2 linked regions of the Martelella mediterranea DSM 17316 genome follow. The protein of the gene in region 2 interacts with the protein of the main gene of each other region in a pairwise test. Links are inferred from orthologs where the notes say so. Each region holds a gene or a part of one and is shown on either strand. Other genes may lie near its edges.

Region 1 (14,737 bases), 1.7 Mb from region 2 along the record:
AAATAGTTGATCCCGACCTTCATGTCCCAGCCGAACCAGGACGCCATTTTGACGAACGGGCCGATATGCTGGTCGAAGAACATCATGCCCAAGAGGCCCGCAACCGGCGGGGCGATCGCATAGACCGAGATCAGCAGCGTCTTGTAGCTGCTCGACCCGCGGATCACGTCGTCGGCCTTGGAGGCGAGCAGCAGCCCTAGGGTCAGCGACAGGAAGGTGACGATGATGGTGAAGATCACCGTGAACCGCGCGACCTGGAGATAGTAGGAGGAGGTGAGCGCATCGACGTAGTTGTCGAAGCCGACGAAGGTCTCGCCGAAACCGAACGGGTCCTCCAGAAAGAAGGACGAACGGATCGCCTGTGCCGAGGGCCAGTAGAAGAAGATCACGATGATCGCCATCTGCGGCAGCACGAAAAGATAGGGCAGCAGGGCCGAATTGAACTGGACGCGCTTCATTTTCTGTTTCCTGTTGCGGTCGGGGCGACGAACCCGCCTATGCCGCATGGCCCCCAAGTCTTCTCGCCCCGGAGGGGAGAGCGACAGTGAGGGGGGAGACCCACCCCGCGAACGCCCTCACGATTGGAAAGGCTGCATCACCCTCACTGCCCTTTTCGGGGCATCTCTCCCGCAAGCGGGAGAGAGTATTGGGAGCAAGTTCCATCATGCAGAGCAAACGCGACCGCCGTTTGCGACGGGGATTGCATTTGGCAAATACGCCAAAATCCGGGGGCGTTAACCCCCGGACCGGCAATTTTCGTATGCGGCGCCTTAGTTGCCGGCGGTCTTGGCGAAGCGGGCGAGAAGGGCGTTGCCTTCCTGCTCGATCGTTGCCATCGCGTCCTGAACCGAGGTCTCGCCCGCGAAGATCTTGTTGTATTCGCGTTCCATCACTTCGCGGATCTGCGGGTAGAAGCCCATGCGGTAGCCCTTGGACCATTCGCCGCCCGGCAGCGAAAGCTGCTGGATGCCGACTTCGGCAACCGGCTGCTCTTCATACCAGCCGTCTTCCTTGGCCAGTTCATAGGCCGCGGTGGTGACCGGAACGTAGCCGGTGGACTTGTGATAGAAGTACTGGATTTCCGGCGAGGTCAGGAACTGGAAGAAGTCGGCCGTGCACTTGTTCTCGTCGTCGGACTTGCCGGAAAGCGCGAAGAGCGCCGCGCCGCCGATGAAGGAATTGGTGCCAGCGCCGTCGATCGAACCCCAATAGGGCAGGAAGGTCGCCGAGAAGGGCATCTGGGCCGTGCTCTGCAGACCGCCGAACGAACCGGAGGAACCGATCCACAGCGCAACCTTGTTTTCCTCGAAAGGCTTCTGGTTATCGGACCAGCCGGCGCCGTAATAGCCGAAATAGCCGTTGTCGTACCAATCCTTGAGCTTCTCATACATCATGACGTGCTCGGGCGTGTTCACCAGGATCTCGGTGCCCTCGACGCTGTCATAGCCGTTGTTGTTGGTCGCGAACTGGAGATTGTTGCGCGAGAAGAAGTTCTCGGTCATTTCCCAGGTGAGCTGCGACTGGACGAGCGGAACGTAACCGGCATCCTTCAGGGCAGGCGCGATTTCCTCGAACTCTTCCCAGGTCTTCGGCGGCTCGACGCCGGCCTTTTCGAAGGCTTCGGTGTTGATGTACATGATCGGCGCCGACGAGTTGAACGGCATGCCGACGAACTTGCCGTCGCTGTCGGCGTAGAAGTAGCGCACGCCTTCGATGAAGTCTTCGCGGTTGAAGGTGTAGCCAGCGTCGTTGATCAGGTCTTCGGCCGGAACGGCAGCGCCCTTGGCGTTGATGATGGTGGCGGCACCTGCGTCGAACACCTGGAGAATGTTCGGCTGCTCGCCCGAACGGAAGGCGGCGATGCCGGCGGCGAGCGCTTCTTCATAAGTGCCCTTGGAAACCGGCGTCAGCGTGCAGGCGTCCTGCGATGCGTTGAACTTCTCGGCGATCTGGTTGATGACTTCCTGGTTCTTGCCGCCCATGCCGTGCCACCAGGTGATGTCGGTGGCGGCGAAAGCGGTCGACGTGGAAAGGCCGGCGGCGAGCGCGGCCAGAACAAATTTCTTCATGATCAAATTCCCCGGTTCTCAAAATCATCGATAGCGATGATTACCGGGGAGGTAGCCTTGCTGCGTGACGGGCAGACGACGGTTTTGTTGCAGAATTGTAAAAGCGCGCGGCTCGGGGTCAGAACGCGTCGGGAAAATGGCGCGGAAGGCGGCCCGGCAGGCAGGCGACGATATCGTAGCGCTGCGAAAGGCGGTGAAAATCGGGCTGGCGCGCCAGCCAGACATCGGACGTCGCGCGGATGCGGCGCATGGCGGATGGGGTGACTGCGTCGATCGCCACCTGCGCCTCGCGCCGCGCCTTGACCTCGATGAACACGGCGAGATCGCCCTTGCGGGCAATGATGTCGATCTCGCCGGCATGGGTCTTGTAGCGGGTGGCGACGACGCGGTAGCCCTTGAGGCGCAGATAGAGCACGGCCAGCCATTCGGCGCGATGTCCGCGCCGTTCGGCCTTGCGCCGGGCTTTCGGCGCGTCAGCCATCCTTCAGCGCCAGAAGCTGCTGGTAGAGTTCCTTGCGGGGCAGGCCGGTTTCCTTCGCGGCCTGTGCCGCCGCTTTCGCCGCCGGCATTTCGGCCGCGAGCTTTTTCAGGAGCGCTGTCACATCGCCTGCATCCGGGGCGGCCCCGGCCAGCGGCGGCCCGATCAGCAGCACGATTTCGCCCTTGACCGTCTCGTCGCGATAAAGGTCCGCCAGTTCGGCAAGCGAGCCGCGGCGGAAGGTCTCGTGGGTCTTGGTCAGTTCGCGGCAGACGGCGGCCGGCCGCTCGCCGCCGAGCACCTCGCTGGCGGCGTCCAGCGTGGCGGCGATGCGATGCGGGGATTCGAAGAAGGCGAGCGTTGCCGGCACGTCGGAGAGTTCCGTCAGCCGGTCGCGGCGCGCCTTGTCCTTGCCCGGCAGGAAGCCCGCGAACAGGAAGGCATCGCTCGGCAGGCCGGCGCCGACGAGGGCGGCGAGCGGCGCGGACGCGCCGGGGATCGGCACCACCTTGACATCGGCGGCAATCGCCTGCTGCGCCAGCCGGTAGCCGGGATCGGAGACCAGCGGCGTGCCGGCATCGGAGACCAGCGCCACCGTCTTGCCTTCGGAAAGCGCTTCCATCAGCTTCTCGCCTGCCTTTTCGGCATTGTGCTCGTGATAGGCATAGGGGCGCTTGCGGATCGCGAAGCGATCGAGCAGCTTGCGGGTCACGCGGGTGTCTTCGCAGGCGAGAATGTCGCAGCCGGCAATCGTCTCCAGCGCGCGGATGGTGATGTCGCCGAGATTGCCGATCGGCGTCGCCACCAGATAAAGGCCCGGCGAAAGAGGCCGCGCCTCTATCGGATGGCCCGCGATTTCGAACCGATTGCTGTTGTCTTCCATCACCATTGTCCCGGCATTTTCATTGTTCGTTTGACCACGGCATGGGAGCGCTCGCAAGGGGCGTGGGGTCTCAGCCTGCGATCAATGGGGAGTAAGGGGTCTCACCCCTTGCAATCCGGACGGATTTGCTGTCATTTTGTCACCCCGCCTGCGCCCCTGCGGCGCATGCCAGTCGCCGTCCGCGCAATAAGAGTGAAAGCGAAAGTCATGCGTATCACGCTTGAGAGATCAAACCTGCTGAAGTCCCTGAACCATGTGCATCGCGTGGTCGAGCGGCGCAACACCATACCGATTCTCTCCAATGTGCTGTTGAAGGCCGAAGGGAACGATCTCGAGATGAAGGCGACCGACCTCGATCTCGAAATCACCGAAAAGACGGCGTCGATGGTCGAACAGGCGGGTGCGACCACCGTGCCGGCGCATCTGCTTTACGAAATCGTGCGCAAGCTCGCCGATGGCGCGGAAGTGTCGCTGGCCACGGCCACCGACGGCCAGACCATCTCGGTTGCCTCCGGCAAATCCAAATTCTCGCTGCAATGCCTGCCGCAGGAGGATTTTCCCGATCTGACGGCCGGTTCCTTCAGCCACGCCTTCAAGCTGAAGGCGAGCGACCTGAAGATGCTGATCGACCGCACCCAGTTCGCGATCTCGACCGAGGAAACCCGCTATTACCTGAACGGCATCTATTTCCACGCCATGGCCGAGGGCAAGGCGCTGAAGCTGCGCGCCGTCGCCACCGACGGCCACCGTCTGGCGCGCGCCGAAATCGACGCGCCGTCGGGCTGCGAGAACATGCCGGGCGTCATCATACCGCGCAAGACGGTCGGCGAGCTGCAGAAGCTGCTCGATGATCCGGAGGTTATTGTCGCGGTCGAGGTGTCGGATGCCAAGATCCGCTTCACCATCGGTTCGGTGGTGATCACCTCCAAGCTGATCGACGGCACTTTCCCGGATTACCAGCGCGTGATTCCCGCCAACAATGACCGTGAGATGCGCATCGATTGCGCCGATTTCACCAAGGCCGTCGACCGCGTGTCCACCGTGTCGTCGGAGCGCGGGCGTGCGGTCAAGCTGTCGCTTGCCGAAGGCCAGCTTACGCTCACCGTCAACAACCCCGATTCGGGCAGCGCCACGGATGAACTCGCCGTCGGCTATGACAGCGAGCCGATGGATATCGGCTTCAACGCCAAGTATCTGCTCGATATCACCGGTCAGTTGACCGGCGACGAAGCGGTGTTCCTGTTCGCCGATGCCGGCTCGCCGACGCTGGTGCGCGACACCGACAGCGAGAACGCGCTCTATGTGCTGATGCCGATGCGGGTCTAGCGCAGCCGGCAGGGCCGGGGCTTTTTCGCTTTTCGCGCGGGCGGTTTTGTGTCAATTGCATCGCAGTGAAACGAGACGAAGGAGCCGATGACATGCCTGCACGCGACCGCCTTATCGTGGGTCTGGACGTTTCGACCGTGGCCGAAGCGGAAGCCATGGTCGAAACGCTTGGCGACACCGTTTCCTTCTACAAGATCGGCTATCAGCTCGCCTTCGCCGGCGGGCTTTCCTTTGCGCGCGAACTGGCCGAGGACGGCAAGCAGGTCTTTCTCGACATGAAGCTGCTCGACATCGACAACACAGTGGCAAAGGGCGTCGAGAACATCGCGAAGATGGGCGTGACCATGCTGACGCTGCATGCCTATCCGAAGGCGATGCGCGCGGCTGTCGCGGCGGCGGCCGGTTCGCCGCTCTGCCTGCTCGGCGTCAGCGTGTTGACCTCGATGGACGACGAAGACCTGATCGAAGCGGGCTATGCAGTAACTGCCGCGGACCTGGTTGAGAAACGCGCCCGCCAGGCGGCCGAGGCCGGCATGGGCGGGGTGGTCTGTTCGGCAGCCGAAGCGCGAACGGTGCGCAGCGTGATCGGACCCGAGATGGCGGTGGTGACGCCGGGCATCCGTCCGGCGGGCTCCGTTGCCGACGACCAGAAGCGGGTGATGACGCCGCGCGATGCCATCGCCGCCGGCGCGAGCCATCTCGTCGTCGGCCGTCCGATCGTCAAGGCCGACGACCCGAAAGCCGCCGCCCGGCGGATTGTCGATGACATCGAGGCGGAGATACTTGGGGCCGCGAACGGCTGAGACACCCCGCGCGCCGCGGCCTGTGTCGCAGCGGCCACGGCGGCCCGCCGAGGCTGTGCGTTATTAACCGCCGCGACCTCTTGTCCCTTCACCTTCGCGGTCAATTGGGCTAAGGGGGAGCTATCATCCAAACGAGAGGCTTGTCATGACGCTATCGAACATTCCCCCGCTGGTTACGGTCTTCGGCGGTTCCGGTTTTGTCGGTCGCTATGTCGTCCGGGCGCTGGCCAAACGGGGCTATCGCATTCGCGTTGCCGTTCGCCGTCCCGACCTCGCCCTGTTTCTCCAGCCGCTCGGCAATGTCGGCCAGATCACCTTCATGCAGGCCAATCTGCGTTATGAGGAATCGGTGCGCCGCGCCATCCACGGCGCCGACCATGTCGTCAATTGCGTCGGCATCCTGTTCGAGAGCGGCAAGAACGGCTTCGATGCGGTGCAGACCGAAGGCGCGCGTCTGGTGGCCGAAGTCACCTGCTCCGAAGGGGCGAAGCTCACGCACGTGTCCGCCATCGGGGCCGATGCCGACAGCCCGTCACACTATGCCCGCTCCAAGGGCGTGGCCGAAGCCTCGATCCGCGAAATCTGTCCCGACGCGGTGATCGTGCGGCCCTCGATCATCTTCGGCCCTGAGGACGACTTCTTCAACAAGTTCGGAAAGATGTCGCTGATCTCGCCGATCCTGCCGCTGATCGGCGGCGGCGAGACGAAGTTCCAGCCGGTCTATGTCGGCGACGTCGCCGAGGTGATCGCGCGTTCCGTCGAAGGCAAGCTAGAGGGCGGCAAGGTTTACGAACTCGGCGGTCGCGACGTGCTGACCTTCCGCGAATGTCTCGAACTGCTGCTCTCGGTGACCGGCCGCAAGCGCGCGCTCCTCTCCATGCCGTTCGGCCTCGCTTCATTGTTCGGCAGCATTGCCAGCCTCATTCCGTTCATCGCGCCGCCGTTGACGTCCGACCAGGTCAAGCTTCTGAAAGCGGACAATGTTGTCTCCGAAGAAGCGCAGGCGGAGGGGCGCACGCTCGATGGCCTCGGCATTCGCCCGGCACAGCTTGAGGTGGTGTTGCGCACTTACCTCGTTCAGTACCGACAGCACGGTCAGTTCGGGAAAATCGCTTGACGGTAAAATGGGGCGGGTGCATATCCTGCCCACAATTTCGCAAAAATTTCGCCACATTCGGGAACCTGTCACAGTAGTTGCGCCTTTACTGTTTATTGGAAAGTCATCGCTAAGATGATCAAGCGGGTTCGTATCAAAAGGGTTTCTGAAACGATGGGTAAGTCTATCGCTGTTTTGTTCGCAGGCGCGGCATTGATGATCATGGCGGCCTCGCTCGCCGCTCCCGGCAGCATTGCCGCGGGCAAGCCCGGCTGTGCGCCCGCCTACGGGGTCGACCCCTGCGCGCTGGCGGCCGTCAACTGATTCCATTCGTTGATCATTTTCCGTCCGGCCCGGCTCAAGCTTTCGTGAGGGCCTTGGTGACGGGCTGACGATAATTTAATCTTGACAATCAGCCTCGCCTTTTGCAAAACAGCTCTCATCAGAGACTTATGTCAATGGTGGAAGCATGCTGGTTTGCAGTTGCAATTTCATTACCGAAAAGGAAATTGAACAGACCATCGTCGAGCTGCTCGACGAGGACTGTTGGCAGCTTATTGTTCCCGCCAAGGTTTATCACCGCATGGCCAAGCGCGGCCGCTGCTGTGGATGCTTCCCGAATGTCGCCGATATCATTGTCCGCACGACCGAGGCCTATCATAAAAATAGTGACTCGACCGAAGCTGAGATATGTGATTTTTTGAGCCGCCTCAAAGAGTTCCACCAAAAGAACAGGAGAGCGGACATTGAAAGGCGACAAAAAAGTTATCGAACGGCTGAACGAAGCTCTGTTTCTTGAGCTCGGCGCCGTCAATCAGTACTGGCTGCATTACCGTCTCACGAAAGACTGGGGTCTGACGAAGCTCGCCGAGAAAGAGCGCGCCGAATCGATCGAGGAAATGCATCACGCCGACAAGCTGATCGACCGCATCATCTTCCTCGAAGGCCATCCCAACCTTCAGACCGTGGCGCCGCTGCGTATCGGCCAGACCGTCAAGGAAGTGCTTGAATCCGATCTGGCCGGCGAATACGAAGCGCGCAATTCCTACAAGGAATCCCGTGACATCTGTCACGAGGCTGGCGATTACGTCAGCATGAAGCTCTTCGAAGAACTGATGATCGACGAGGAAGGCCATATCGACTTTCTCGAAACCCAGCTCGATCTGCTGGATTCGATCGGCGAGCAGAAATATGCCCAGCTCAACGCCGCATCGAGCGAGAGTGCCGAATAACCGCTCCCTGGCACTTTCGTGATTCTCTAAGGCCCGGATTTGTCCGGGCCTTTTTTATGGTGCGCGGCCCGCTCGTCAGTCCGTCAGGTGCCGGAACTCGTCGACGACCCTTTCATAGACCGCGCGCTTGAAGGTGACGATCAGCCCGGGGAGGGTTTCGATATCGGCCCATTGCCAGGCGTCGAACTCGCGTTCATGGCCGTCCGGCGGCGGATCGATCGCGATTTCGCTGTCGTCGCCGAGAAATCGGAAGGCGAACCATTTCTGGGTCTGGCCGCGGAACCTGCCGCGCAGGCCGATGCCGATCAGGTGGTCGGGCAGGTCGTAATTGATCCAGCCGGGCGCCTCTCCGATGAGTTCCACCGATTTCATGCCGGTCTCCTCGTAAAGCTCGCGGGTTGCGGCCTCGAGGGGCGTTTCACCCGGATCGATGCCGCCCTGCGGCATCTGCCAGAGCTGCGGGGAGCCGTCGGATTCCGAATTGTTTTCCGACAGGCGTCGTCCGAGCCAGATCTTGCCTTCAGGGTTCAGGATCATCACGCCGACATTCGGCCGGTAGGGCAGTTCATGGGCTTTGCGCATGGGAGAAAGTCTCGTCCGATGGGGTTTCTTTCCGCCATGCCTAAAGCAAAGCGCGGCGAATGGGAATTCCTTCGTTCCCGCCAGATGCTGCCGCTTGGCGTGGCGTATAAAATGTCTGGTGCCCCCGGCGTATTGCTTGCAGGCGCCTGAAAAGCCTGCCATGTCTTGCGTCGTATTGCAGAGGGGGATTTTCGGATGATGGCACTTCCGTTTTTTATCGGCGCGGGCACGGTTTACCTGGCGCTGAAGGATCGAAAGGGGGCGGCGGTGGCGCTCACGATTGCCGGCTTGCTGCTGCTTGTCGTGCTCTACCGGCTCCATGCCACCGATACGCTCGATCTGTCGCTTTAGGAGGGGAACGCCATGAGTGAAAAACTGGCCGCGACACTGAACGCGCTTGCCCTGTTGGCGATTTCCATCGTGCTGCTGTTTGCCTTCTATGCACAATTTGCCTATGGCGAACTGCCGTGTCCGCTCTGCCTGCTGCAGCGCGCTGGCTTTGTCATGGTGGGCGTGGGACTGGCTTTGAACGTCATTTTCGGGGTTGCGCCGCGCCATTACGGGCTGATGATCCTGGGCGCGCTTTCCGGCGCGGTGCCGGCGCTCCGGCAGGTGGCGCTGCATGTGGTGCCGGGCACCGGGGCCTATGGCGATCCCTTCCTCGGCCTACATTTCTATACCTGGGCTTTTCTGGTGTTCGCGCTGGTCATTCTCGGTTCGGCGGTCATGCTGGTGCTTGGCGGCTTTGCCACCGCCCCGGCCCGCCGGCTTTCGGGGCTGGGGCTTGTGGCGGTCGTGTTCTTCGCGCTGATGACGCTCGGCAACGGCGTCTCGACGCTGGCCGAATGCGGGCTCGGCCTTTGCCCGGACAACCCGACGAGCTACGAGGCGCTGGACTCGCTCTCCGGGCGGTGAGGGTTGCGGGCAACCGCGGCTCCGCTTTCATACCAGCCCTTGCTGCGGTTGACGATGTAGACCACCGACAGCATCACCGGCACCTCGATCAGCACGCCGACAACGGTGGCGAGCGCCGCCCCGGACTGAAAGCCGAACAGGCTGATGGCGGCGGCGACGGCCAGCTCGAAGAAGTTCGACGCGCCGATCAGGGCCGACGGTCCGGCAACGCAATGCTGCTCGCCCGCCGCCCGGTTGAGCAGATAGGCGAGGCCGGAGTTGAAATAGACCTGGATCAGGATCGGCACGGCCAGCAGCGCGATGATCATCGGCTGGGCGATGATCTGTTCGCCCTGAAAGCCGAACAGCAGCACCAGCGTGGCCAGCAGCGCGGCCAGCGAGGCCGGTTGAAGGCGCGCAAGGAGGGCATCCAGCCGCACCGTTGAACCGCCCGCAAGCAGCGAGCGGCGGATAATCTGGGAAATGATCACCGGGATCACGATGTAGAGCCCGACCGACAGCACCAGCGTGTCCCACGGCACGGTAATCGCCGACAGGCCGAGGAGCAGCGCCACGATCGGCGCGAAGGCGACGATCATGATCGCGTCGTTGAGGGCGACCTGCGACAGTGTGAAATGCGGCTCGCCCTTCGTCAGGTTCGACCAGACGAACACCATGGCGGTGCAGGGCGCGGCTGCCAGAATGATCAGCCCGGCGATATAGGAATCGATCTGGTCGGCGGGCAGATAGGGCCGGAACAGCCAACCGATGAACAGCCAGCCGAGCAGTGCCATGGAGAACGGCTTCACCGCCCAGTTGACGAACAGGGTGACGGAGATGCCGCGCCAGTGGCGGCCGACGCCTGCAAGGGCGGCGAAGTCGATCCGCAGCAGCATCGGTATGATCATCAGCCAGATCAGCACGGCGACGGGAAGGTTGACCCTGGCGACCTCGATGGCGGCAATGGCATGGAAGGCCGTGGGGAAGAAATGGCCAAGCGCAACGCCTGCGACGATGCACAGAGCCACCCAGACGGTCAGGTAGCGTTCAAAGGTGGACATGTCAGATGGCCTTCGTGCTTTTCTCGGTTGCGCCGTCCATGGCGCCGATCTGCTTCATATGCGTGTCGATCCCTGCGGAATCGATGGTTTCCTGGGCCAGATTGAGGAAGGCCATGATCCGGCTTTTCAGGAATGTCGCGGTCTGGGCGAAGGCGCGCAGCTTTTGTTCTTCCGTGCCGGAAACGCCTGCCGGGTCTTCCACGCCCCAATGGGCGCGCCTGCCGCTGCCGCGCATGATCGGGCAGCTCTCGCCGGCTGCATTGTCGCAGACAGTGATGATGAAATCGATCTCGGGGGCATCGGGTCCGGAAAACTCGTCCCAGCTCTTGGAGCGGAAGCCCTCCGTGGGGTAGCCCATGGTCTCAAGCGTCTTGAGAGCCAGCGGATGAACCTCGCCCTTCGGCCGGCTGCCGGCGGAAAAGGCATGGAAACGGCCGGCGCCTTCCTTGTTCAGGATCGCCTCCGCCATGATGGAACGGGCGGAATTTCCGGTGCAGAGAAACAGAACATTATAGATCCGGTCGGTCATTTCGGTTGTCCTCGTGGGTGGGGCCGGCATTGGCGCAACAGGGTGCAAGTCCTTCGATCAGCGGCGCGCAGAGGTCCGCATTGCCGCCGCAGCAATCCTGCAGGAGATAGAGCATGACGGCGCGGAAGCGCTCCAGATCGGCCCGGTAGATGATCGAACGTCCCTGCCGCTCATTGACGACGATGCCGGCACGGGAAAGCGTCGAAAGATGCGCCGACATGGTGTTTTGCGGAACGTCGAGCCTGCGGGCGAGTTCGCCCGCGGCGATGCCGTCCGGTTCGCTTTCCACAAGCAGCCGGAAGGTCTGAAGCCGGGTCGACTGCGCCAGTGCGGCCAGCGCCGCGATTGTCTGATTCTCATCCATATATCCAGAATAATGGATATATGATCTTTGTCAAGCATCGACCTTGGCCTTCGCGATCGGGAAGGGTATGAGGGGCCGGAAGCTTGCGGAGTGAGCGACATGACCAAGTGCCTGATGCTGGATGTCGACGGCGTCGTCATCAGCGGCCCGGACGGCCAGTCCTGGGCCCGCGATATCGAGCGTGATCTCGGCATCGATCCGGACATGCTCGAAACCCATTTCTTCATACCGCACTGGCCGGAGATCGTCGCCGGCAGGAAGGCGCTGCGCGAGGTGCTGGAGGAATGCCTGCCGGTGCTGGCAGCGCCGGTCTCGCCGGATGATTTCATGGCCTACTGGTTCGAGCGCGATTCGACGATCGACCATGATGTGCTTGCGGCCTGCGACCGGCTGCGCGCGCACGGAACCCGCATCTTTCTAGCCACCAACCAGGAACATCTGCGCGCGGAATACCTGATGGCGCAACTGAACCTTTCCGATCGCGTCGACGGGATCGTCTATTCGGCGGCTGTGGGCGCGAAGAAGCCGGATCCGGCGTTCTTCGAGGCAGCCGAGGCAAAGAGCGGCTTTACCGGAGCGGACCATGTTCTGGTGGATGACCAGTTCAAGAATATCGAGGCGGCTCGGGCCTTCGGCTGGCGCGCGTTTCACTGGACCGGCGGCGAAGACCTTGAGGCGCTGCTGGACGCTGTCGGGCGAGACGGCGGGTAAGGAGACGGGGTTGTCACGGATAGACGCCGAGGAGGAGACGGTGTGCCTGATCGCTGATGTCGCCTTCCGATGATGCGCAATGTCGGCTAGAACGACGGCATGCAGCCCTATCAAAATGAACAGATACAGTCGGCCTTGGCTCTCCTGCGCCGCGTTCTGGGCGATGCGCTGCTCGGTGCTTGTCTGCATGGGTCTGCGGTGTCGGGCGGGCTCCGGCCGCAGAGCGACATTGATCTGCTGGCGGTTGTTGACGCCGCGCTGACCGCGAGCCAGCGCAAAGCTCTGCTGATGGACCTTTTGCGCCTCTCCGGTCGTCACCCTGCCGCAGCCGGCGCGCCCCGTTGCCTTGAGGTCATGGTATTTTGCAAGGCTGACCTTGCGGGCGGTGACTACCCGGCGCAGGCTGAATTCCTCTACGGAGAGTGGTTGCGGAGCGCCTTCGAGGCCGGTGAGATCCCGATACCCGAACGTGATCCCGAATATTCCCTGATTATCGCACAGGCTCGTCAGCAGGCCATTTCCCTGCTCGGGCCAGATGTGGGGGAACTGCTGCCGGATGTCTCGATAGAGCATGTCCGGCAGGCGATGCGCGATGTCCTTCCCGGTCTGCTGAGCGGGCTGCGCGGCGACGAGCGGAATGTCCTGCTGACGTTTGCGCGAATGTGGTACACGGCCAGCACGGGGAAATTCCTCGCGAAGGACGCCGCCGCCAGTTGGGCGATCCCACGCCTCCCGAACCCGGATGTCATGATGCTCGACCATGCGCGCCGGGCCTATCTTGGCGAGGTCGCAGACGACTGGACGAACCAGGGCGACGCCGCCCGGCAGTTGGCGGAGCGTCTCGGCGAATGCGTCAGCAATGCGCTGAAATCAGGATAGGTTTCCGGCTGGACGAACCTTGGTCCAGTGGTTGCCAGTTCACGAATATCGAAGCGGGAGAGCCGCGTAAGCTACAGGCTCGTCCGCGCCCTGAGCGCTGCCACCAGCGTGCCCTCGTCGAGATAGTCGAGTTCGCCGCCGACCGGCACGCCATGGGCAAGCCGGGTCACCTTGATGTCGAGGCCTTCGAGCTGATCGGTGATGTAGTGGGCGGTCGCCTGGCCCTCGACGGTGGCGTTGACGGCGATGATCAGTTCGCGCACCTCGCCGGCCTTCACCCGGTCGACAAGGGCGGCGATGGTGAGATCGTCCGGCCCGATGCCGTCAAGCGGCGACAGCGTGCCGCCGAGCACGTGATAGGCGGCGTTGAGCGCCGCCGCGCGCTCCAGCGCCCACAGATCGCCGACATCCTCCACCACGATGACGAGGCCCTGGTCGCGGGTCGGATCGGTGCAGATCGTGCAGGGATCGGATGTGTCGACATTGCCGCAGGTGGAGCAGATCTGCACCTTGTCATAGGCATCCTGCATCGCGCCGGAGAGCGGGCCCATCAACTGGTCGCGCTTCTTGATCAGATGCAGCGCCGCGCGCCTGGCCGACCGCGGCCCAAGCCCCGGCACCTTCGCCAGAAGCTGGATCAGTTTTTCGATTTCGGGACCGGTGACTCGTTTTGCCATGAGTGCGCTTTATCCGATTGCGGCGGGCAATGGAAACATTATCCGGCGTGGGATCAAGACCTGCCCTCAATTCCACACCTGCTTTGATGGTTTTGTCCGGTGCTTAGGGTCACGCCCGCGGACAAGGCGAAGATTGTGGAATGACGGCAGGCGCTGCTCCCTCACCCGGCGCATCCGCGCCACCCTCTCCCCACGGGGAGAGGGGGAGCGTGGGGCATGCTCGGTGTCTCCGACCGACGCCATCGTCGAACGCGGAGCGCCGCCCCTTCTCCCCTGAGGGGAGAAGGTGGCCGCAGGCCGGATGAGGGGGGCTCACGCAAACCGCGAGGACCCAGTCATTTCCCACCCTACCGCGTCGCTATCGCCACGGCTGCGCCGCCGATCATGCCAGCGCTGAGGCGGTTGGCGATCTTCATGGCGCGGGGGCTTTTCAGCAGCCGGCGGGCCCTGGTGGCCAGGAACACCCATGCGAGATCGACCACGGCGAGCACCAGCAGCAGCGTGACGGTGAGTTCCAGCCAGCCGACAAGGGTGACGCTTGCGAGATCGAGGATCGTCGGCAGCAGCGCCACATAGAACATCATGATCTTCGGGTTGCCGATGGTGATGCTGATGCCGGTCAAAAACATCTTCCAGCCGGAGCTTGCCTGCGGCAGTTCCGCGCCGGCGGTCTCTGTCCTTGCGAACCACATCTTCCAGGCGAGCCAGAAAAGATAGGCGACGCCCGCCCATTTGATCGCCACAAACACGCCATGAAAGCTGGTGGCGACGGCCGCCAGCCCGAACACCGCCAGCGTCAGCCACAGCGCCTCGCCCAGCCACATCGCCGCCAGAAACGGCAGCACGTCGCGGTGCCCGCGCGACAAGACGCGGGCGACGAGGGCTGCCACGCTCGGCCCTGGAGAGCCGGCGGCGACGAACAGCGTGATGGCGAACAGGGCGAGCGCGCCGAGCGTCATGGCGCTGTCCTCAGAAGGGCAGCTTCATGCCGGGCGGGATCGGCAGACCGGCGGTCAGTTCCTTGGTCATTTCCTCCGCCTTCTCGCCGGCGCGGTCCTTGGCGTCGCGGTGGGCGGCGACGATCAGGTCTTCCAGCATCTCGGCCTCGTCGCCGTTAAGCAGGCTCGGATCGATCTTGATCGACAGCATGTCG
Region 2 (14,678 bases):
TCCGATCGGCGTTCTCGGCGGCGTCTATACCGGCCTGATCAACCCGAACAGCCGCTTCTCGGCGACCGTCCGGTTCGTGGGGAAGGTGCTGACCGGGTTTCCGTCGATCCTCTCCGGGGTTTTCGTCTACGCTTGGCTCGTCATCGTCATGAAGACCTATTCGGCGGTCGCCGGCGGGCTTTCGCTGGCGATCCTGATGCTGCCGACCATCCTGTTGACCTCCGAGCAGGCCTTCCGGATGGTGCCGCAGCGCATGAAGGACGCGGCCTATGGCATGGGCTGTAATGCCACACAGGTCGCCACCAGAATTGTTTTGCCGACGGCGCTTCCCGGTGTTATGACCGGTGTCATGCTGGCGGTTGCGGGCGCGTCCGGAGAATCGGCCCCGCTGCTGTTTACAGCGCTGTTTTCGAATTATTGGATCGGAAGCTTCACGGAGCCCACAGCGTCATTGTCGATCTTGATCTACAATTTCTCGGCAATGCCTTATGAAAACCAGATTGAACTCGCATGGACCGCATCGCTTGTGCTTGTGCTCATCGTGCTTGTCTTCAACATCCTCAGCCGCTCCTTCGGCACGCGCCGCGTTTAGGAAAAAGGTCTTAAAACTATGTCCGCCACACTGGAAATGAATACCGCCCAAACCGCCGATGTCAGCCCCGAAGTCGCGATCGGCGCGCGGATCGAGAAGATTTTCTACGGCGATTTCCTCGCCGTGCGCGATTCCGATGTCGACATCGAAAAGGGCAAGATCACCGGCTTCATCGGCCCGTCGGGCTGCGGCAAATCGACAGTGTTGCGCTCGCTGAACCGCATGAACGACCTGATCCCCTCCTTCAGCCTTGAAGGTCACGTCCACTTCCTCGGGCAGGATGTCTACGGCAAGAATGTCGATCCGGTCGTCGTGCGCCGCCATATCGGCATGGTATTCCAGCAGCCCAACCCGTTCTCGATGAGCATTTTCGAAAACGTTGCATTCGGCCTGCGCCTCAACGGCTTCAAGGGCGATATCAACGGTCGCGTCGAAAAGGCGCTGCGCCGCGCGGCTCTCTGGAACGAGGTCAAGGACAAGCTGAAGCAGAACGGGTTGTCGCTTTCGGGCGGCCAGCAGCAGCGCCTGTGCATCGCCCGCGCGATCGCCACCGAGCCGACCGTGCTTTTGATGGACGAGCCCTGCTCCGCGCTGGACCCGATCGCCACGCGCCAGATCGAAGAACTGATGCTGGAGCTCAAGAACGACTACACGGTCGCGATCGTGACCCACAACATGCAGCAGGCGATCCGCGTTGCCGACAAGACCGCCTTCTTCTCGGTCGACATGTCGCAGGGCGGCCGCACCGGCTTCCTGGTCGAGGTCGGCGCGACCAAGCAGATCTTCGAAAACCCGAAGCAGCAGCTGACCAAGGAATATCTCTCCGGCGAGTTCAGCTGATCCACGACAAGGTCGCAATCGACGCATTTCGGGCGGCTCTTTCGGGAAGCCGCCCTTTTGATATCCGCAACGAAGCCGTTGATTTCAACACACGCTTCGCTACGCTGTCAAACTCGAACCCAATCTAGGGTTGAGCGGAAACCAAGATGTTCAAACACGTACTCGACCTTGAAAAGATCGAAGAAAGGCTGCGCGAGACCCAGCGGCAGTTCGCCCTTATCAATGCGCGCCTGACGATGCAGCGCGACGGCATGTCCGACAGTATCGTCGAGCACATGATGGAGGGCTACAGCTATGTCGACCAGTTGCTGCGCGACAACACGGATATCCTGAGGATCGGGCAGTTTCACCACCTGCTGGAACTCAACCATCTCGTGCTTTGCGGTTCCGAAAGGGAGCGGCGCGCGGAGTTCCGCAATCACATCGAGCGCACCGAAGCCCATTTCTATGACCGTGAACTGGGCGACATCGGCGGGCTCGTGGACTGGTACGAGCGCCACAGAGGCAAACCGGTACGCAAGCGCGCGGCCGGCGTCTATGTCCGCGTGCTCAGCCGCCCCCAGCTTTATATCGAAGGCAATCATCGCACCGGCGCGCTGATCATGAGCTATATTCTCGGCCGCGAGGGCAAGCCGCCCTTCGTGCTGACGCCGGAAAACGCCGAGGCCTATTTCAATCCGTCCACGCTGGTGCGCGACGCGCATAAATACTCATTCGACGAGCTCATCAAGATCCCGAAGCTGAAGCGCTATTTTGCTGAATTCCTGAAGGAAAACGAGGATGAGAGCCTGATCGCGAAGCCTGAGGCGGTGGAGGCGAGCTGACGCCCGCCGCAACGAAGGAAGCGGCCCTCACGCCTTTTTCTGCCAGCGACCGCCCTCGCCCTGCTGCCAGTAGGTGAGGCTATGCTCACTTTGCCTCAGCCGCTTCCACTCCGCACGCGCCGCGGTCAGTTCGTCGACATCGTGACCATCGAACATCACTACGACGCGCTGATAGTCCTCGACGCCCGAGACCGGCGCGCCCTCGATGAAGAAGCGGATATCGGCCTTGCCGGGATTGGTTTCCGCGATCGTCAGGAGCACGGGCTGGCGCTCCGTATCCGGCTCGTCATCCCGTCCGTGGGGGATGAAACTGTCGGCGCGGAAGGTCCACAGCACCTCGTCCAGCCGGTCGCGCTCCGCCTCGCTCGTTGCCTGTATCGCGACCCGCCAGCCGCGCTCCAGGCTTTTTTCGACAAGCGGCGGCAGGGCCGCGTCGCGCAGCGATTCCGTCAGATGATAGAACAGGATCTCCGCCATGAACGTCGCTGCCCTCAGTCACGTGCCTCGTAATGGGCGCGCACCAGTTCGTCCAGAAGCCTGACGCCGAACCCGGAGGCCCAGCCGCCATTGATCTCGCTCTTCGGCGCGCCCATGGCAGTGCCCGCGATATCGAGATGCGCCCAGGGCGTCTCGCCCACGAAACGCTTCAGGAACTGCGCGGCAGTGATCGAGCCGGCATAGCGCGAGCCGCCGGTATTGCGCATATCGGCAAAGCGGCTGTCGATCATCTTGTCATACTCGTCGCCGAGCGGCAGGCGCCACAGGTTTTCCTGGGTGCGTTCGGCGGCGTCGGAAAGCTCCTTTGAGAGGCCGTCATCATTTGAAAACAGGCCGGCGCGGTGCGCGCCGAGTGCCACCATGACCGCCCCGGTCAGCGTTGCAAGATCGATCATGAAGCGCGGCTTGAAGCGCTCCTTGCAATACCAGAGCGCATCGGCGAGAACCAGCCGGCCCTCGGCGTCGGTGTTGATCACCTCGATCGTCTGGCCGGACATCGACGTCACGATATCGCCCGGACGCTGGGCATTGCCGTCCGGCATGTTCTCGACAAGGCCGAGAATGCCGACGACATTGACCTTGGCCTTGCGCGCGGCAAGCGTGTGCATCACGCCGATCACGGCGGCAGCACCACCCATATCGCCCTTCATGTCCTCCATCGAGGCCGCAGGCTTGATCGAGATGCCGCCAGTGTCGAACACCACGCCCTTGCCGACAAAGGCGATCGGGCGCTCGTCATTGCCGCCGCCGTTCCACTGGATGACGGCGAGATAGGGCGGACGGACGGAACCCTGGGCGACGCCGAGCAGCGCGCCCATGCCGAGCTCTTCCATCTTGTCGCGATCGAGAATCTCGACCTTGGCACCGAGCGCCGAAAGCGCCTCGGCCTTGTCGGCGAATTCGCGCGGGCCGAGAATATTGGCGGGCAGGTTCACCAGTTCGCGCGCCAGCACCACGCCCTCGCCCACCGCCTGTCGATCCGCGAAAGCAGTATTGGCGGCGGTGACATCGCCGGTGACGATCTCGACCGGGATCTCGCGTCCGCTCTCATCCGCCTCATCGTCCTTGCCCGTGGTCTTGAACCGATCGAAGGAATAGCCGCCGAGAATCATGCCGAGCGCGAAGTCCGCAAGCTCGGACGCGGTTGCGGCGCTGTCCGGATAGACCACCAGTTTCTTGGCCTTGCCGGCAACAGCGGCGGCCTTGCCGCCGGCCCTGAGCCAGGCATTGGCCGAAAGCGCGTCGCGCTCGCCGAGCCCGATCAGCACGATCCGCGCCGCAGCGCTTTCGGCAGGCGCGAGCAGATCGAGCGTCGAACACAATTTCGCCTTGAAGCCGGCGGTGGCCGAGGCCTTCTCATAAAGCGTCTCGCCCATCCCGACCGCCTGAAGGCCCGCCGGAACATGACCGGCGCTCGCCAGGACAATCGCGGTGTTTCCGGCGCTTTCGGCCTTGTCGACAAAGGAAATCGAGAACTTCATTTCATGCTCCGGGTTCTGGTGTCACGGAATTGACAGGATGGGGTGAGAAAGAAATCCACCCCTTGTTAACGCAACCGGCCAAGAATGGTTGACCCGGTTCTCATAACACTTAAAACGACGAAAATGGAAACGGTGTGTGCGCCGCGCCGCCAACGAAACCGGAAAACGCCGCATTGCAGCAACACCACCAATGGCTTGAGAAACTGCCGGGGCGCTTTGGCACGATGCGACCACTGAAAGCCGCGTTCATTCTGCTTTTGGCGCTGTGGTGTTTCCTGCTCGTGGTTTTCTACCTCTTTCCCGGCATCGATCTCGCGGCCTCCAGGGCTTTCTTTCATCAGGCCGCCTGCTCTGCGGACGCGCCCGCCGGCAGCATCTGCGGCAGCTTTCCGATTTCCGGCGATGCCGTGCTCGGCCTGCTGCGCGAAGCGATCTTCTACCTGCCGATCATTCTCGGTCTTACCCTGATCTATCGCCTGATCATCGTCTGGTCCCATCACGGCGCGACTTATAACAAGGCGCTCGCCAGCAGGCTCCTGGCCGGGCTCGTCGCGCTGATCATCGGCCCGGGCCTGCTGGTCAACAGCGTGCTGAAGGAGATTTCCCACCGGCCGAGGCCGCGCAACACCGATCTTTTCGGCGGCGATCTGACCTTCGTTCCGGCCGGCGATTTTTCCGGCGCATGCCAGTCGAACTGCTCCTTCGTTTCCGGCGAGGCCGCGGGCGCCGGCTGGCTGTTCTGCTATGCCATCTTCCTGGTGCCGGAGCGCTTCCGGATCCTGCTGATGCCGCCGCTGATCGCACTTTCGCTGGCCTCGCCGGCGATGCGGCTGGCCTATGGCGGCCATTATCTTTCGGATATCATACTCGGATGGCTTGCATCGCTGGTGATTTTCACCGGATGTCTTTACATTTTCACCAGAAAGGAGCACGTCAGCCCGCTTCGCGAAACGACCTGAGGTCGGTCCGCGTTCCGCAACGCACGACACCTAACGGCATGAAGATACTGGAACGCTACATATTGGCGCGGGTTGTGCGCATGTTCCTGGCGACATTGTTGCCGGTGCTGGCGGTGCTGTGGCTGACGCAGGTGCTCGGGCGCATCAATCTGGTGACCGACAGCGGCCAGTCGATCGTTTCGTTCCTGACGCTGGCGACGCTGATTCTCCCGACCGTGATTCCGACCGTCCTGCCCTTCGGCATCGTGCTCGGCACGGCACAGACGTTGACGTCGATGAACAATGATTCGGAGCTCGCGGTGATCGACGGCGCAGGCGCCGGACGCTCCATCATCTACCGGCCAATTCTAGCGTTCGCCGTGGTGCTCTGCGCGTTCTCCTTCGTGCTCGACAATTATATCGAGCCGCGCTCGCGCGCCGAGGCCCGCAGCCTGATCGCCTCCGTCTACGCCGATCTTCTCTCCTCCGTGATCGAGGAAAAGACCTTCCGCGAGGTCGAGGACGGGCTTTACATCCAGATTTCCGAGCGCCTGTCCGGCCGGGTGCTGAAGGGGCTTTTCGTCGCCGATTACCGCGAGCCGAACAACTCATACATCTATTACGCTAAGGAAGGCGCGGTTGATGAAAGCGGCAGCCAGCTGATTATGCGCGACGGCCAAGTGCAGCGCGAAAATCAGGACGGCGACGTTTCCATCGTTCAGTTCGACTCCTACAGTTTCGACCTTTCCGAACTCACCAGCGACAAGAGCCAGACCCGCAGGCGCGCGACCGACCGGGGCCTCGCCTATCTGCTGAACCCGCCGCAGGACGACCCCGATTACCTCGGCAATCCCGGCTCCTATCGCGCCGAACTCACCCGCCGGCTAACCGACTGGACCCTGCCCTTCATCTACGCCGTGTTCACCATCGTGATCGTCGGCGATGCCCGCTCCCACCGCGAGCGGCGCGTGCCGCCGATGGCAAGCGCGTTCGGGCTGACGCTGCTGCTCAGGCTGCTCTCCCACTTCAGCTCCAATCAGGCCGAAAACGATCCGTTCTTCGTCTATGTCTGCTATGCGATCATCTTTGTGTCGCTGGCTATCGGGCTCTATCTCCTGCTGCGGCCGCGCCGGGCGCGGCGAAAGACCGGGCCGCTCGGCCGGATGATGGCCGCGCTGTTCCGTCTGCCGCGCAGGGCCGATGGCGGAGGTGCGGCATGATTTTCTCCGTGCTCGGCCGCTACTTCTTCGTCCGCTACGTGATCACCGTCTTGTGGTTCCTGTTCGGCGTGGTGTCGATCATCTACCTGATCGATTTCAGCGAGGTGGTCGGCAATATTTCCGAGGAAGCCGGACAGAACCTGGTCGACGCCCTGCTGATCACCGCGCTGCGCCTGCCCTATATCCTGCAGCAGACCATACCCTTCATCGCGCTGTTTTCGGCGATGGTGGCGCTGATCGCGCTCAACCGCCGCCACGAACTCGTGGTCGCCCGCGCTGCGGGAATCTCGGTGTGGCAGTTCATCATGCCGTTCGTAGTCGGCGCGGCCCTGCTCGGCGCGGCAAGCGTGCTGGCGCTCAATCCGCTTGCCTCATGGAGCCAGAAACGGGCCCTCGGGCTCGAGGCCGTCGGCGGCAAGCAGGATCAGGTTGTGCCGTGGCTCAGACAGATCACCGACGGTCAGGACACGATCATCGGCGGCCGCGGCATTGCAGAAAACGGGACCGAACTGCTCGATGCGGTCGTCATCTATTTCGACGACCAAGGGGGAATCGCCAAGCGTCAGGATGCAACGCGCGCCGTGTTGAGCGATGGCTCGTGGACGCTGCACGATGTGACACAGACCGAGGCGGGCGAATTATCCACACATATGGACGAGGTTCAGGTGAAGACCAATCTGGAGGAGGATTTCGTCCAGCAGCACCTCGTCCAGCCCGATCTCGTAAGCTTCTTCGCCTTGCCGCGACAGATTACCCTGGCGCGCCAGTTCGGAACTTCGACAAGCGCCTTGGAAACCCAGTACAACTATCTGCTTTCCCTGCCATTATTGCTGGTCGCGATGACTTTGATCGCCGCGACGGTCTGCCTGAAGTTTTCGCGCTTCGCGCAGTCGCCCACTGTTATTTTGGGTGGCATCCTGTCCGGGTTTCTGCTTTATGTGACGAGTGTTCTTGTAAAGGCGTTCGGCAGCAGCGGAATCCTGTCCCCGCTTCTGGCAGCCTGGATTCCGGTTGTCGTAGCGATGGCATTGGGTTTGACGATATTGCTGCATCAGGAGGATGGTTAGTGGCTCGGCGTAAATTAAGCGCATATCGCCTTGCCGGGCTCCTGGTCCTTGCCACCGCATTGACCCCGCCCGGAGCGGGGCTGCATTACTCGGCCGTAGCGCAAGAAGGCGTGCTGCCCGAGCCGCCCGCCGACGACCAGGGACCGATGCTGCTCAGCGCCAATGAACTGGTCTACAACCACGACACCCAGCAGGTCTACGCGCTCGGCGGCGTCCAGATTTATTACGCCGGCTACCGCATGGTCGCCAACAAGGTCGAATACGACCAGAAGGCCGGCAAGCTGATGGCCTTCGGCGGCATCGAGGTTATCGACGCCGACGGCAATCGGCTGCGCGCCGAAAAACTCGACGTCACCGACGACTTCGCCAACGGCTTTCTCGACGCCATCAGCGTTCGCACCCCGGAAGATATCGCGATCGCCGGCGAGCGCGCCGAGCGAATCGACAACGACGTCATGGTGCTGGAAAACGGCGTCTACACCGCCTGCATTCCCTGCGCGGAAAATCCGGAAAAGCCGCCCTTCTGGCAGATCAGGGCCCAGCGCGTCATCCAGAACGGCGTCGAGAAGACGGTGCGGCTGGAGCATCCCCGGTTCCAGCTTCTGGGCCACACCATCGCGATCCTGCCGACCGTGACGGTTCCCGACGCCAGCGTGAAGCGCAAGCGCGGTTTTCTGTTCCCCTCGGCGACCGTCGAGGAAAACCTCGGTTTCGGCATTTCCGTGCCTTACTACATTCCGCTTGGCCCGAGCGCGGACGTCACTTTCACCGGGACAGGCTACACCCAGCAGGGCTTTCTGCTGGAGGCGGAATATCGCAAGCGCTACCGCAATGGCCAGCACACGCTGCGCATGGCCGGCATCGACCAGTTGGGCAGCAGCCGCTTCCCCGCCGGCACCAGCGATGCCGACAATGACCTGCGCGGCATGGTCGCCTCCACCGGCGAATTCCAGATCAACCCGCGCTGGGTGTTCGGCTGGGATGTCATGGTGCAGAGCGACACCAATTTCGCGCGGACCTATTCGATCGACGGCCATGACGACCGGATTTTCAACAACCAGGTTTACCTGGAAGGCCTCGGCAAGCGCAGTTCGCTGTCCATCAAGGGCAATTATTTCGACGTTCAGGACGCCAACAGCCAGAACGCCAGCGAAGACGAGCAGGCGATCGTTCTGCCGGTGATCGATTACGATTATATCGCCCCGCGCCCGTTCGCCGGCGGCGAACTTTCCGTGACCAACAATCTCACAAACATAGTCCGGCAGAAGAACGATGTGGTGCCCACTGCCGTCAACGATCGGTTCCTGGGCCTTCAGGGCAACAGCACAAGGCTGACCAGCGAGGTCGAGTGGAAGAAGACCTTTACCACGCCGCAGGGCCTGCAGCTTACACCGATCCTGGCCGCGCGCGCCGACGGTTACCTGCTGAACGTCGACAATCCGAACCAGATCGCGCCGGGCACCTACAACTATGCCGGCAATTTCGTTGATCAGGACGCCGCCGCCCGCGCGATGCTGACGGCCGGCCTCGAAGTCAAATATCCGATGCTGATCACCAATGGATTCAGCTCGCATATCGTCGAGCCGATCGGCCAGATTTTCGTCCGTCCCGATGAGCGATATGCCGGCGGCCTGCCGAACGAGGACAGCCAGAGCTTCGTGTTCGATGCCACCACGCTGTTCGATCGCGACAAGTTCTCCGGCTATGATCGCGTCGAGGGCGGCACCCGCGCCAATATCGGGCTGCGCTATCGCGGCGTCTACGACAACGGAATCATGGTCGACGGCCTTTTCGGCCAGTCCTTCCAGCTTGCCGGCGCGAACTCGTTCGCCTCGCCCGACCTCGTCGGCGTCGGTATGGAATCCGGGCTTGAAACCGAACGCTCCGATTATGTCGGCGCGGCCCAGATTTCGTTCCCCTTCGGCATCGGCCTCAATGGCTCGGCCCGTTTCGACGAGACCGATTTCTCGCTGCAGCGCACGGATGCCGGCATCACCTACACCTCCGCCCGCTTCGACACCGCGCTCGACTACACCAATGTCATGGCCCAGCCCGGCTATGCCTATGACGAGCGCAACAGCGAGATTAAATCCACCAGCACCTTCCGGTTCAACGACAACTGGGGCGTCTCGGGTTCGTTGACCTACGACCTCAGCAACAATGTCCTGACGCGCCGCTGGGTGGGTTTGACCTATGAGGACATCTGCACCCTGTTTTCGATCACCTATCAGGAAAGCTGGGATACCAACGATGCCAAGGGTGTCGACTGGACGATCGGGGCACGTCTGACGCTGCGCACGCTCGGCGATATCGCGATCGGCTCCGACAGTTTCGGCGGCAGTTTCTAGCATTTCCTCAAACAACGAATCGCGGCCATGCCTTGCTTTTGCCGCCGAAATGGACAAAACATTTCCCTCACAGGTTCAGGATCGACATGCGGCCCGTTGCCCGGTGTTACATGTCTCCTGAAGCCATGCGGGGCTTGAAGCGAGCGGGTGTATTCGATCGCTTCCTGGGAGGCCGTGACGCCCCGCTGACACAAGATACCGATGCGGCCGGTTGGCGTTTTCGCCCCGGCCGGGGAAAGGAATAAGACATGAACGCCGCCAGATTTACCGTGAATGCCTTTGCCGCTGCTGTGATCGCGACCGCATCGATCTTCGGCGTGCCTGCCCAGACGGCTTTCGCCAGGACCGTCGATATCGAGGTGATCGTCAACAATGTGCCGATCACCAACGACGATATCGCAAAGCGCAAGGCCCTGCTGCGGCTGATGGGCACCAAGGGCGCGACCGACGCCAAGGCGCGCGAGGCGATGATCGACCAGGCGCTGAAGCAGTCGGAGATCGCGTTCCGCGGCGCATCCGTCACCCAGACGGAAGTCGATGACGCCTTCCAGAACTTCGCCAATGGCAACAACATGTCCGTCGCCCAAATGAGCAGCATTCTCAACCAGGCGGGCGTCGGGGTCGAGCACTTCAAGTTCTTCATCGCCGTCAGCATGAGCTGGGGCCAGCTTCTGCGCGCCCGCTATGGCGCCAACACGCTGCTTCCCGACGACGAGTTCATCCCCCAGCTCGAAGCGGCCGAAAAAGAAGGCAAGAAGCCCGAAACCACCGAGTACCTGCTGAAGCGGATCGTCTTCGTGGTGCCGGAAAAAGAGCGCGGCTCGCTGCTTGGCAAGCGCAAGAACGAGGCCGAGGCCGCGCGCAAGAAGTTTCCGGGTTGCGATCAGGCGATTTCCTTCGCCGCGACCATGAACGACGTCACCGTCATCGATCTCGGCCGCTTCCTTGAACCGCAACTGCCGGCCCAGTGGAAGGACGCGGTCATCAAGTCGAGCGGCGACACCACCTCCGTCATCACCACGCCGGTGGGCGCCGAGTTCCTGGCCGTGTGCGAGCGCAAGACCGCCAATGACGACTATGCCGCCCGCCTGGTGCTGAGCGCCAAGGAAGATTCCGCCGAGGTGGATACCGACGCCGAGAGCGAGAAGTATCTCGAGGAATTGCGGGACAAGGCGCAGATCGTCACCCCGGGCAAGTCGTAATCCTTGGCAGATCTCACCAGGAAACCGCTGGCGCTTACCCAGGGTGATCCCGCCGGCATCGGCCCCGAGATCGCCCTGAAGGCATGGCACAGACGCGGCGAGAGCGGCCTGCCGCCCTTCATCTTTCTCGGCGATCCGCGCATTCTCGCCGCGCGCGCGGAAATGCTCGGCCTTGATATTCCGATCGAGATCACCGCGCCGGAGGCAGCGCTTGAGCGCTTCGACGAGACCCTGCCGGTGTTCGCGATCGACACCGCGCTCACCACCGCCCCCGGCAAACCCGATCCCGCGACCGGAGAAGGCACCATCGCGGCGATCGAAACCGCGGTGAAGCTCACCCTGCGCGGCAAGACGAGCGCCGTGGTCACCAATCCGATCGCCAAATCGGTGCTCTACAGCGCCGGCTTCAAATATCCCGGCCATACCGAGTTCCTGGCCGCCCTTGCCGGGCGCGAGACCGGAAAGCAGCTACGCCCGGTGATGATGCTCGCCTGCCCGGCCTTGCGGGTCGTGCCGGTCACGATCCATATTCCGCTGAAGGACGTGCCGGCCGCGCTTGATGAGGCGCTGATCGTCGATACGATCCGCATCACCGCGCAAGAGCTGAAATCCCGCTTCGGCCTTGCCGCGCCGCGCCTCGCCGTCGCCGGCCTCAATCCCCATGCCGGGGAGCAGGGCACGATCGGCCGCGAGGACGAGGAAATCGTGCGCCCCGCGCTTGAGCGCCTGCGCGCCGATGGCATGGACGTCGTCGGCCCCCTGCCCGCCGATACCATGTTCCACGCCGCCGCCCGCGCCCGCTACGATGCGGCGATCTGCATGTATCACGACCAGGCGCTGATACCGGTGAAGACGCTCGGCTTCGAGGCCGGCGTCAACGTGACGCTCGGCCTACCCTTCGTGCGCACCTCGCCAGACCACGGCACGGCCTTCGATATCGCCGACAAGGGGGTTGCCGATCCGACCAGCCTGGAAGAGGCGCTCAAGCTTGCGGCGCAGCTTTCGGAAAACGCCGCATGAGCCAGATCGACGACCTGCCGCCGCTGCGCGAAGTTCTTGCCGCCCATGATCTCGACGCGAAGAAGGCGCTCGGCCAGAATTTTCTGCTCGATCTCAACCTCACCCAGAAGATTGCCCGCACCGCCGGCGATCTTGAAGGCGCCCATGTCATCGAGGTCGGCCCCGGCCCCGGCGGGCTGACGCGCGCCATCCTCTCGCTCGGCGCGGAGAAGCTCACCGTCATCGAACGCGACGAGCGCTGCCTGCCGGCGCTTGAGGAAATCGCCTCTCATTATCCGGGTCGGCTGGAGATCATCGGCGGCGACGCGCTGAAAACGGATTTCGCGGCGCTTGCCGGCGATCGCCCGGTCAGGATCATCTCCAACCTGCCCTATAATGTCGGCACCCAGCTTCTGGTGAACTGGCTGTTGCCGCGCGCATGGCCGCCCTACTGGCAATCGCTGACGCTGATGTTCCAGAAGGAGGTCGCCCAGCGCATCGTCGCGGAAGCCGGCGACAATCACTATGGCAGGCTGGGCGTGCTCGCCGGATGGCGCACACAGGCGCGCATCGCCTTCGACGTGCCGCCGCAGGCCTTCACCCCGCCGCCCAAGGTGACCTCCAGCGTGGTGCACCTCACGCCCCGCGCCGAACCGCTTCCGGTGGCAGCCTCGGCGCTGGAGCGAGTCACGCAGGCCGCCTTCGGCCAGCGCCGCAAGATGCTGCGCCAGAGCCTCAAGAGCCTCGGCGGCGAAGCGCTGCTCGCCAAGGCCGGCATCGATCCGACGCGCCGCGCCGAGACGCTCAGCATCGCGGAATTCTGCGAGCTTGCCCGAAATCTTTAGCGAATCTGATGTTCGGTAGAGGCAGCGTCCAGAGCCTTCAGCGTGGCCTGGATGAAGCTTTCGCGCGCCGTGTCCGGCTTCAGGCCGCGCGGCTCATAGACGTGACGGTTCAGGAAAAATCCGGTCAGCCGGAAGCCGGCTTCCAGATCGGCCCGGTCGGCAGCCTCGTTCATGTCCGGTCGCAGAAACACCGGCAGCGCCAGCATGCGGTCGGCATAGGGCGTTCCGGCTGCGTTGGAGACCGCCCGTCCGGACTTGGGCGACACATAGGCAAGGTCCGTCCTCACCCCGCTCGCCGCGCATTGGGCGAGATCGAGGCCGAATCCGAGTTCGTTGAGCAGCGCCAGCTCGAAGCGCACGAACAGTTCACCGGCGGCGCTGGCATCATCGAGATGGGCGATGATCACCTCCATCGCCGCGCAGAGATGACGGTGCGGATCACGTTCCGGCAGCAGCCGCAGCAGTGAAGCCATCGCCTGGACGCCGTGCAGCGCCGGCGCGGAGAGCATCAGGAGCGCCGCCCGCTGCTCGATCGGCTCGACCCGGAATTCGCCGAGATGCTCGGAAAGCCGCGCGCGCCAGTGGAGCGAGACCCGGTTGCCCGGCTGCAGCACCGGCCGCATGGTCCGCGACCGGCCGCCGCGCACCATGCCGAGATGGCGGCCGTGATCGACCGTCATCACCTCGGCGATCACGCTGGTCTCGCCATGGCGGCGGCTTCCCAGAACAATGCCCTCATCCTGCCATTCCAAGGTGCTGCGTCTCCCGACGGATCAATCCGAGTAATCGAGCCCGATCTCGCGGTAGCGGGCCGGATCGTCGCCCCAGTTCTCCCGCACTTTCACGAACAGGAAAAGATGAACCGGCTGACCAAGAATCTCCGATAACTCCTTGCGCGCGCTCATGGAAATCGCCTTGATCGCCTCGCCGTTCTTGCCGAGCGCGATCTTCTTCTGGCTGTCACGCTCGACGTAGATCACCTGCTCGATGCGCACCGAGCCATCCTTACGCTCTTCCCATTTCTCGGTCTCGACATGGGAGGAATAGGGCAGTTCCTGATGCAGCCGCAGGAACAGCTTCTCGCGGGTGATTTCGGCGGCGAGCTGACGCATCGGCAGATCGGAAATCTGGTCCTCGGGATAATACCAGGGGCCCTCGGGAAGCCGTTTCGCCAGATAGTCCATCAGGTCGTCGCAGCCTGAACCGTTCGTGGCGGAGATCATGAAGGTCTCCTCGAAATCGATCGCCTCATTGGCGGCCGAGGCGAGCTTCAACAGGTCTTCGGGGCGCACACGGTCGATCTTGTTCAGCACAAGGATCTTGGGATGACGCACCTCTTTCAGGCCTTCGAGAATGGCCTCCGCATCGCCCTTGAGGCCGCGCTCGCTGTCGACCAGCAGCATGATCACGTCGGCATCGCGCGCGCCGCTCCAGGCGGCCATCACCATGGCGCGGTCCAGCCTGCGGCGCGGCTTGAAGATGCCGGGCGTGTCCATGAACACGATCTGCGTCTTGTCGTGGATGGCAATGCCGCGCAGCGTGGCGCGGGTGGTCTGCACCTTGTGGCTGACGATCGTCACCTTGGCGCCGACAAGGCGGTTCACCAGCGTGGATTTGCCGGCATTGGTCGGGCCGATCAGGGCGACAAAGCCGGATCGGGTGTCGGCGCCCACCGGCATGGTTTCAGTCTCGGTCATGGCAACTCCTGCGGTTTTCCGCGTCACGGCGGCCGCATTATAACAGGTTCAAGAATGACAGGCTCAGCTTTCGGCCGTCCAGACGCCCTCGCGCTCCAGAAGCCGGGTGGCCGCCACCTGTTCGGCG

Evidence for each region.
Region 1: the proteins of recO (region 2) and recR interact in binary tests that used the Escherichia coli proteins (3 or more experiments, as listed by UniProt). The link is inferred for Martelella mediterranea DSM 17316 from one-to-one orthologs.

Annotation. Positions count from the first base shown.
Region 1 is NZ_CP020330.1:1,588,536-1,603,272, forward strand. What follows is about bases 11,782-14,737. They hold recR (recombination mediator RecR), read right to left. Parts: upstream 13,585-14,737; coding sequence 12,979-13,584; downstream 11,782-12,978. Other genes in these bases: Mame_RS07425 (HAD-IA family hydrolase), read left to right, coding at 11,782-12,028; Mame_RS07430 (aminoglycoside nucleotidyltransferase ANT9), read left to right, coding at 12,128-12,907; Mame_RS07440 (LysE family translocator), read right to left, coding at 13,932-14,543; Mame_RS07445 (YbaB/EbfC family nucleoid-associated protein), read right to left, coding at 14,554-14,737. Outside these bases: Mame_RS07350 (ABC transporter permease subunit), read right to left, coding at 1-458; Mame_RS07355 (extracellular solute-binding protein), read right to left, coding at 771-2,069; Mame_RS07360 (YraN family protein), read right to left, coding at 2,188-2,550; rsmI (16S rRNA (cytidine(1402)-2'-O)-methyltransferase), read right to left, coding at 2,543-3,436; dnaN (DNA polymerase III subunit beta), read left to right, coding at 3,638-4,756; pyrF (orotidine-5'-phosphate decarboxylase), read left to right, coding at 4,849-5,559; Mame_RS07380 (complex I NDUFA9 subunit family protein), read left to right, coding at 5,705-6,676; Mame_RS07385 (hypothetical protein), read left to right, coding at 6,791-6,979; Mame_RS27250 ((2Fe-2S)-binding protein), read left to right, coding at 7,125-7,454; bfr (bacterioferritin), read left to right, coding at 7,402-7,887; Mame_RS07400 (RNA pyrophosphohydrolase), read right to left, coding at 7,963-8,469; Mame_RS26595 (DUF5993 family protein), read left to right, coding at 8,668-8,820; Mame_RS07405 (disulfide bond formation protein B), read left to right, coding at 8,833-9,384; arsB (ACR3 family arsenite efflux transporter), read right to left, coding at 9,351-10,424; Mame_RS07415 (arsenate reductase ArsC), read right to left, coding at 10,426-10,953; Mame_RS07420 (ArsR/SmtB family transcription factor), read right to left, coding at 10,934-11,317; and 2 more genes. UniProt on the Escherichia coli protein: May play a role in DNA repair. It seems to be involved in an RecBC-independent recombinational process of DNA repair. It may act with RecF and RecO.
Region 2 is NZ_CP020330.1:3,288,166-3,302,843, forward strand. Bases 11,729-14,625 are described here. They hold recO (DNA repair protein RecO), read right to left. Parts: upstream 13,607-14,625; coding sequence 12,851-13,606; downstream 11,729-12,850. Other genes in these bases: pdxA (4-hydroxythreonine-4-phosphate dehydrogenase PdxA), read left to right, coding at 11,729-12,030; rsmA (16S rRNA (adenine(1518)-N(6)/adenine(1519)-N(6))-dimethyltransferase RsmA), read left to right, coding at 12,027-12,854; era (GTPase Era), read right to left, coding at 13,628-14,551; rnc (ribonuclease III), read right to left, coding at 14,615-14,625. Outside these bases: phosphate ABC transporter permease PstA, read left to right, coding at 1-592; phosphate ABC transporter ATP-binding protein PstB, read left to right, coding at 611-1,432; Mame_RS15330 (hypothetical protein), read left to right, coding at 1,579-2,256; Mame_RS15335 (DNA polymerase III subunit chi), read right to left, coding at 2,284-2,733; Mame_RS15340 (leucyl aminopeptidase), read right to left, coding at 2,748-4,235; Mame_RS15345 (phosphatase PAP2 family protein), read left to right, coding at 4,460-5,194; Mame_RS15350 (LptF/LptG family permease), read left to right, coding at 5,233-6,393; LPS export ABC transporter permease LptG, read left to right, coding at 6,390-7,460; Mame_RS15360 (LPS-assembly protein LptD), read left to right, coding at 7,607-9,808; Mame_RS15365 (SurA N-terminal domain-containing protein), read left to right, coding at 10,057-11,010; more of pdxA, read left to right, coding at 11,014-11,728; more of rnc, read right to left, coding at 14,626-14,678. UniProt on the Escherichia coli protein: Involved in DNA repair and RecF pathway recombination.